2 regions of the Fictibacillus sp. Mic-4 genome follow, and region 2 is predicted to be linked to the other one. Evidence: a T-box and tRNA genes for the amino acid it is inferred to sense, from the RefSeq annotation. Region 2 holds a T-box; the other holds one or more tRNA genes.
The links. A T-box is a leader RNA that pairs with one kind of tRNA and senses whether it is charged. The one in region 2 lies ahead of serS (serine--tRNA ligase), so its partner is inferred to be a tRNA-Ser.
Positions count from the first base shown of each region.

Region 1: it encodes a tRNA-Ser, which carries the amino acid that the T-box ahead of serS (serine--tRNA ligase) is inferred to sense. The anticodon was not compared.

Region 1 is NZ_JBBHZM010000062.1:6,120-10,551, reverse strand. Features, by position in the region: gene WD019_RS20690 (acyltransferase family protein) at 1-1,277, shown strand, start outside; gene WD019_RS20685 (hypothetical protein) at 1,588-1,806, shown strand; tRNA gene WD019_RS20680 (tRNA-Ser) at 1,941-2,032, shown strand; gene WD019_RS20675 (hypothetical protein) at 2,281-3,186, shown strand; gene WD019_RS20670 (response regulator) at 3,225-3,647, opposite strand; gene WD019_RS20665 (FHA domain-containing protein) at 3,897-4,432, opposite strand, start outside.
Region 2 is NZ_JBBHZM010000065.1:3,626-8,057, reverse strand. Features, by position in the region: gene guaB (IMP dehydrogenase) at 1-167, shown strand, start outside; gene WD019_RS20865 (D-alanyl-D-alanine carboxypeptidase family protein) at 263-1,585, shown strand; T-box leader at 1,640-1,858, shown strand; gene serS (serine--tRNA ligase) at 1,912-3,189, shown strand; tRNA gene WD019_RS20855 (tRNA-Ser) at 3,328-3,420, shown strand; gene tadA (tRNA adenosine(34) deaminase TadA) at 3,516-4,028, shown strand; RNA gene ffs (signal recognition particle sRNA large type) at 4,103-4,368, shown strand.

The sequences.
Region 1 (4,432 bases), on a different contig from region 2:
TTTACGAACCGGGTGCCGATCCAAGCCGTGTCTACTATGGAACGGATACGAGAGCCTTTTCTTTGCTCATTGGTGCTTCTCTTGCTCTTGTATGGCCGAGCCGGAGCTTATCTGCTAAACTCCCTTCGGCTCACCGCCTGACCCTTGATTTGGCAGGAGCAACAGCCCTGATATGCGTAATCCTGATCATGTGGAAGACGAACCAGTACGATACGCTTCTCTATCGCGGGGGAATGGTCCACATGTCAGTCGCTGCAGCAGTGTTGGTCGCAGCACTTGCCCATCCTGCTTCCCGATTAGGAAAATGGCTTGGCTCCAAACCGCTTCGTTGGATCGGGGTACGTTCCTATGCGATCTACCTCTGGCATTACCCGGTGATTACATTAACGACACCTGCGGTTAATACGGAAGGAATAAATAGTGTTCGTGTCCTATTGCAAATTGCCGCAACTTTCATCCTTGCCGCTTTGTCGTGGACATTCATTGAAAATCCGATACGCCATGGCGCATTAAAAAGATGGTGGACGAAGATTCGTCTGCGCCAGTGGCAGTGGAACCGCATACCGAAAAGCCGCCGTGTTGCCATAGGTTGTCTGGTGCTTATTCTCGGCATTTCTTGCGTTGGCTTGATCGGTCTTGTCCCGGGCTCTCATTCGGCCGCATCTAAACTGGAACAGCCATTAGATGGAAATAATGAAAAAACGGAACGAAACAAGAAAGGTCACCATGTTGATCAGCCGAAAACAAAGAAAGGAAAACATTCTGAGCAGTCCAAGGATAAGCATTCTAAGAAAGCACCGTCTATAGATGGAAGTGATGTTACCGTAATCGGTGACTCTGTAATGGTTGATGTCGAACCTTACTTGAAAAAGCGGATCCCGGGCGTCGAGGTAAATGCCGAAATTGGCCGCCAAATGTCCGATGCCGATGACATCGTAAGAGATTTAAAATCAAATGGCGACTTAGGAAATTACATCGTTCTTGAGCTCGGCACGAACGGTCCATTTACGAAAGACCAGCTGATGGAATTGCTTCAATCCGTTGGCGAAAATAAAAAAATCGTGTTAGTGAATACGAGAGTTCCAAGACCATGGGAAAACGTAGTTAACTCCGTATTGGAGGATGTGGCATCAAGCCATCCCCGCACCGCGCTTGTAGACTGGTACGGGGCTAGCGCCGGTCATGATTCTTATTTCGCTCCTGATGGTGTCCATCTTAATCCAGAAGGGGCGAAGGCTTATGCCTCGCTTGTAAAAAAGGCAGTTGAAAAATTATAGCAATAGAAATGTTTAGCCTCTCTGTTTTAACAGATGAGGCTTTTTTCGCTTCAATAAAACCCCCCTCTTAAAGGCGTGAATAGTATAAATATAACGACATGGGTGAAAGGGGAGTGATTGTAAAATGAGAGCAGGCTGAAGAGGACATCAATAAAAATGCTGAACATGAAGACTTGAAATTAAGTCTCGAAAAGCAAATTGCCGCCGGGGTATGGATACAAGCGATGGGGCAGTTAATAGAACTCATTAATTTATCCAAATAATTGTTAATCAGCAGAAAGATGGGAAATCGCCTGGATAAAGAAAAATTGTGGAAAGTGTCTGGCTCGCAACAATCGGGAAAGTCGTAGTGGCCATCGGCGTTTCTGAACAAATTTTGACAACGGATAAAGGACTAAAGCTTCAAGGGCAACAAATCGCGGTAACGGGCGATTGGATCCAGACATTTGGCACAGCGTTAGAAGCCATAGGCGGTACTGAAGTATTAAGCGAGGAGCAAGTGCAGATCCCGACCTATTTTGTGCCGTAAACCTCGAAAATGAACTCCTATATAGACCGCCTCTTGGTGAAGGCGGTCTATAAATTGTATGAAGATTGACTAAATAACGGCAGACTCTTCACAACTTTAGACAATCGTTGTATAATAATACCTGACCTCAAAATGGAGAAGTACCCAAGTGGCTATAAGGGGACGCACTCGAAATGCGTTAGGACGGGCAACTGTCGCGTGGGTTCAAATCCCACCTTCTCCGCCATATACGATGTATTTGTCATTGGGCTATTTAGTAGACCCGATTTTTTTTATGCCTTTTTATAGAAGCAGGGGGTTTCTCTTAAAACAGTTATTCGTTTAATTGAGCAGTTTATTCGTCTAAAAATAGCATTTATTCATTCAACAAGAGGAATTATTCGTCTAAGTTCAAACTTGTTCGCTTCGATGTTTAGAATACCCGGTTTTCCGTCAAAATAAGAGAAAAACTTGCAATGACATAAGGAGAAAACGATGGAAAACGTCTGTTTATTAATTGGGAACGGGTTTACTTTGGATTTTTGCCTTCCCCATGGCCTTCATTCTTCTAAACCTCTTCGTACGTTTAATACGAGCGAAATTTCCTATACCGCCTTTCTTGATAAGCTCCCATCCATTCAACAAGAACTTTATCCATTTGCGAAAAATACTGATGACTATGATGCGATTGAGCGATTTTTGCAAAAAAACCGCGGGAATATCGAGAAGGAATGCGAGTTGCGGCGTTTTTTCGCTCTGGCCTATTCTTTATTTCAACTGACGGCGGAAAACTATAATATGAAGGGCTGGAGATGGGCCGATTGGCTTCAAAAAAACCGCGAAAAGATCATTTGCGCGGTTTCTTTTAACTATGATTGTATTTTGGAGCGTGCATTATCGCTCGCCAATATTCCATTTCACCGCGTAGGAACAACAGAACCTAGACGCGGGATTCCGATTTTAAAACCTCATGGGTCGATCGATTTTGATGTTGAAGTAAATGGCCATTCTGCGGAAAAGAGATGGGGAATTACGAAAGGGTTAAGCGACACGGACCAGCTTGAAATTGTTCCGAAGACCGATTGGATGAAGCCAAGAATGGAGGCGAACATCATCCCTCCATCCATTTATAACATTCAGCTAAAACTAAGCTGGGTTAACGCTATGTACAATATTTTCGATTACGTAACAACCAAAAGAAATGATATCGACAATTTTATCATGGTCGGCCATTCATACGCTGAAATGGACCGGCCTGAAGTGAATTTCTTTTTGGAAAGGCTGAACAAAGGGACTAACGTGTATATCATTAATCCAAATCCCAACGAAACGTTAATTGAAAAAGTACACGCTTTGCATCTGCCCCTCAAGCAGCCCAATCGGGAAGGGATGCCATGGTGAAATCCCGTTTTTTCAGTCTGTTTTTGTCAGGGGGAATTTCAACCAAAGCTTTTCCCGTTAATGTCTTTTTGTTCAAATGCTTCATATTGTGAATAATCCCCGTACGCGCGGTAAAGGTGGGCGCGAATTTTTCGCGTGACGGCTTCGAAAGAAAAAGGCTTGGCAATATAATCGGCCGCGCCGTTTTCATGAATCATCATTTCATCCAGGACGGCAAAGCGGTCACTAATAAATAAAATAGGGCAGTTGGAAACTTCGCGAATTTGGCGGCTCCAATAATAGCCGTCATATCCCGGAAGATTCACCGTCATCAACACTAAATCAGGTTGAATTGATAGAAAAGAATGAAGAATGTTATCAAAATCATCGACAACAATTGCCTCATATCCGTAGTTGTCCATATATGTGCGAAACAATTCCGCAATTTGTGGGTTCTCAACAACCATCATAATTTTGTGCATTCATTTCTACCCCTTTGAATTCCTTGAAATATGGAAAAAAATATCTGCTTTTTTCTAAAGGGTACACCAAGTTCAATCAAAATATGACTTAAGTCGGTGTATAATTTATATAAATTTTACTTGAATTCGATAGAAATAAGAAATAAAGGCGCGATGAAAGTTTAATGAGAAATCGCTGATAAGGATAAGAAGATTCGAAAAATTGTTGAGAGGGAAGCAGCCCATTCCTTCATTCGAAGGAGGAACTGCTTATATATCCAGCATATAGCCGTATCGGGGGATGGAAATGATGTGTTCTCCGTATTTCCCGAGCTTTTTTCGCAAGCGGTAGACAAGCGCGTTGATCTCGTCCTTTCCGACATCGGGCGTTGAACAGCCGGTTATAAGCCGTTCTGGCCAAATGTTGATTTTAATCTGGTCATAGCTGACGGCTTGATTGCGGTGTTCGTACAATAAAAACAATAAATCCGTATGCTTTCCGGATAAAAACACCCGGTTGCCATCCAATATAATTTGCCGTTTTTCAATATCGATAATGAGTCCGGAAGGTTTAAGTTTCGGTAAAGCAAATGGATTGGTAAATTCCATCGTCCTCTCCAATTCGCTGCTATCGACAAAATGAAGAAGGACAATGCCTTTTGCCAGCATAATTTTGTCATTATGATTTAATGGGTACGGTCGATTCTGTTCGAGCACCTGTCCGTTTAATAGTGTCCCATGTTTACTTTTTAGATCTGTCAGTGTAATTTGCCCCGCTTGAACGTTAATCGAAGCATGTTTTCTCG
Region 2 (4,432 bases):
ATCAATTAATCGGTGGCCTTCGTTCTGGAATGGGCTATTGTGGCACACCAACAATAGAAGATCTTCAAAATAACGCTAAATTTGTTAAGATTACGGGAGCTGGATTAAGGGAAAGCCACCCGCATCAAGTCCAAATTACAAAAGAAGCACCAAATTACTCTATTTAATAAAATGTTCATAAAAAAATTGTCGACAGAGGTCTATCCTCTGTCGATTTTTATGTTACAATAACGGTTGTGTAAATAGGTATGGAGGTGTAGATGTGACAGGCAAGAAGTTAAAAAGTTCCATCGTTTTTTTATTTGTTTTTTCGCTTATAGCTGCAACCTTTTTTAGTCAATCACTAAAAGCAAGTGCTGCTGAAGGTTTAAATATTAATGCCGGGTCAGCTATATTAGTTGATGGGGAAACCGGAAAAATTTTATATGAAAAGAATGCTGATCAAATGCTTCCACCTGCCAGCATGTCAAAAATGATGACCGAATATCTAGTCATGGAAGCGATTAAAAAAGGTAAGATCAGCTGGGACCAAAAAACCGGTGTAAGTGATTATGCATATCAAGTTTCTCAAGACCGCAGTTTGTCCAATGTTCCATTGCGTTCGGACGATAAATATACGGTTCGTGAATTATACGAAGCGATGGCCATTTACTCTGCAAATGGAGCGACTATTGCATTAGCTGAGCTTGTTTCCGGTTCAGAGTCCGAATTTGTCAAACGGATGAATGAAAAGGCGAAAGAGCTCGGGATGAAAAATACCCGTTTTGTTAACTCAACAGGTTTAAATAATAAAGATTTAAAAGGACATTATTCAACCGGAAGCAAGACAGATGAAAATAAAGTATCTGCGCGATCGATTGCGATTCTAGCTTTTCACTTAATTAATGATTACCCTGAAAGCTTAAAGATTGCGAGCATTCCGAAAAAGAAATTCCGTGAAGGCACTGATGATGAAATTCAAATGTCGAACTGGAACTGGATGCTTCCGACACTTGTTTATAAATATGATGGCGTTGATGGGTTAAAAACCGGGAATACACCAGAAGCTGGTTATTGTTTTACTGGTACAGCGAAACGGAACGGCATACGTTTAATTTCCGTCGTAATGAATACAAAAAGTTATAAGGCCCGATTTGATGAAACGAGAAAATTGTTTGATTACGGCTTCGGAAATTTCACAAAAGAGGAACTCCTTCCTAAAGGGTACACCTTTAAAGGACATAAAACGATTGCTGTCAATAAAGGGAAAGAAAAAGAGGTCGCTATTTCTACAAAAGAACCACTTTCAATGCTTGTGAAAAATGGCGAAAAGAAACAATATAAGCCTGAACTTGTTCTTGATAAAAAAGAATTGGATGCACCGGTTAAAAAAGGACAAGCTGTTGGTTACGTAAATGTAAATTACAACGGGGAAGGAAAAGATTACGGCTATTTAACAAACGGTTCAGATAAAGGAAAAGTTCAAGTCGTAACAACATCGTCTGATGACAAGGCCAACTGGTTTGTTCTCATGATGCGCGCTATCGGCCATTTCTTTAGCAGCATTTGGTCTAGCCTTGTAGGTTGGATTAAAGGAATTTTTTAAAGAATGGTTGCATAAATAAGAGAAATATTGTAAATTAATATATAAAATTGATAGTAAAAATCGTTGACAGGAAATAGTAACAAAATATTCTTCGTAAAGAGAGTCGGTGGCTGGTGAAAACCGATCAAGAAGTTTTGTGAATCCATCCTGGAGTAAAATGCTGAACATGAAATAGTAAGCATTTTCGGTAAACGACCGTTATTCGTTTAAGGTGGCAAGTGATAGTTTTATCCTTGCAACTAGGGTGGCAACGCGGATCAATCCGTCCCTTTTATGAGGGATGGATTTTTTTATTGATCTAAAAATGAAATAGGAGGTTAGATTCCATGCTTGATTTGAAATTTGTTAGAGCAAATTTTCAGGAAGTAAAGGAAAAATTAGCGAAACGCGGGGAAGATTTATCCGGACTTGACCGTTTTGAAGAATTAGACCAAAAGCGTCGTGAATTGATCGGTGAAACAGAAACGTTAAAGTCAAAGCGAAATGAAGTTTCTAAATTAGTGGCAGAATATAAACGTGAGAAAAAAGATGCAGATGAGCTTATTAAGGAAATGCGCGAAGTAAGTGATCGCATAAAAACGATTGATGAAGAATTGCGTTCTGTAGAAGAAGACTTTCATCAGTTAATGCTTACCTTGCCAAACCTTCCGCACGAAAGTGTTCCAGTTGGCGAAACAGAGGATGATAACGTACCGGTAAGGCATTGGGGGGAGATTCGTCAGTTTGAATTTGAACCAAAAGCTCATTGGGATATTGCCACTGATCTCCAAATCGTTGACTTTGAAAGGGCTGCAAAAGTAACGGGAAGCCGTTTTGCTTTCTATAAAGGATTAGGCGCCAGGCTTGAGCGGGCTTTGATTAACTTCATGATGGATTTACATGAAGACGAGCACGGTTATACGGAAATCCTGCCTCCTTATCTTGTCAACCGCACAAGCATGACAGGGACGGGACAACTTCCTAAATTTGAAGAAGATGCGTTTAAAATCCGGGAAGAGGATTATTTCTTGATTCCAACAGCAGAAGTTCCGGTTACGAATATGCACCGTGAAGAAATTTTAAGCGCAGATGAACTGCCCATTCGGTATGCAGCGTTTAGTGCCTGTTTCCGTTCCGAAGCGGGATCTGCTGGACGCGATACGAGAGGGCTTATTCGCCAACATCAATTTAATAAAGTAGAGCTTGTGCATTTCGTGAAGCCTGAAGACTCTTATCAAACATTAGAAGAATTAACGGGACATGCGGAAAAAGTACTTCAACTTTTAAATCTTCCATACCGTGTAATGAGCATGTGCACCGCTGACCTCGGGTTTACGGCGGCTAAGAAATACGATATTGAAGTATGGCTCCCAAGCTATGGGACGTACCGTGAGATTTCTTCTTGCTCTAATTTTGAAGCGTTCCAGGCGAGAAGAGCGCAAATCCGCTTCCGTCGTGAACCGAAAGGGAAGCCAGAATACGTTCATACATTAAATGGCTCTGGGCTTGCGATTGGACGTACGGTTGCCGCTATTTTAGAAAACTATCAACAACAAGATGGGTCTGTTCTCATTCCGGAAGTTCTTCGCCCTTACATGGGGAATAAAGAAGTCATTACTCGTTAAAATCATAAGGGGAAATAAATCGAAATTTATTTCTCCTATTTTAAAAAAAGGGTTGACGATTAAAATAAACATATGCTATTATATTTTTTGTCAGCAAGGAATACAACATTTAGTCATCCTGCTTAACATTTTAAATACGGAGGTATACCCAAGTCCGGCTGAAGGGATCGGTCTTGAAAACCGACAGGGGTGTAAAAGCCCGCGGGGGTTCGAATCCCTCTACCTCCTCCATAATGTACATACAACCTGCTTTTACAGCAGGTTTTTTTAATATTTACTAAAGAATAAGCGAGGCGCTACGCATTACGATTAGAGAAGGATGAATGATGGATAAATCTCAGGAAGAAATCGATCAAATGTATATGAGACTTGCGATTAATGAGGCGATCAAGGCCAGAGAGATCGGTGAAGTTCCGATTGGAGCTATTATCGTCAAAGATGATGAAGTTATATCGACTGCTTTTAATTTACGCGAATCGGAAAAACGGGCGGTCGCCCACGCGGAGCTTCTTGCAATTGATAGGGCCTGTAAAAAAGTGGATTCATGGCGGCTTGAAGGTGCTACGTTATATGTTACATTAGAGCCTTGCGCGATGTGTTCAGGTGCGATCGTGCTTTCACGCATTCATCGGGTTGTTTTTGGTGCGGCTGATCCTAAAGGTGGTTGTGCCGGTACGTTAATGAACCTTTTACAAGAAGAACGTTTCAACCATCAATGTGACGTTACCGCTGGCATTTTAGCAGGAGAATGCGGCGAATTGCTCACCTCTTTTTTTCAACAATTACGAAAGAAAAAGAAAGAACATAAAAAAATACAGAATATGGAATCTGATTTATAATTGATTTTTTACAGTAGAGGTTGTATACTTAGAAATGCACATTCCTAATGTGCCTTACAATGTTATACACTTTGTCGCGCTAGGTGGGGAGGTAGCGGTGCCCTGTACTCGCAATCCGCTGTAGCGAGGCTGAATTCCTCTCTTCGGGTAGTCCAATGTATGGTCTGACACAAGTAAGTAGTGTTGACATTCGGGTCCTGCGCAACGGAGACCCATGAACCCTGTCAGGTCCGGAAGGAAGCAGCAGTAAGTGGTCATCTTCGTGTGCCGCGGGGTAGCCTGGATCGAGCTAACTGCTTGCGTAACGCGTAGGTTGGCTATTCCAACGAGAGGTGCGCGGCATTTTACATAAGTATTAAATTTAAAAGCTCATCCTCCGGGGTGAGTTTTTTGCTGTTTTTCAG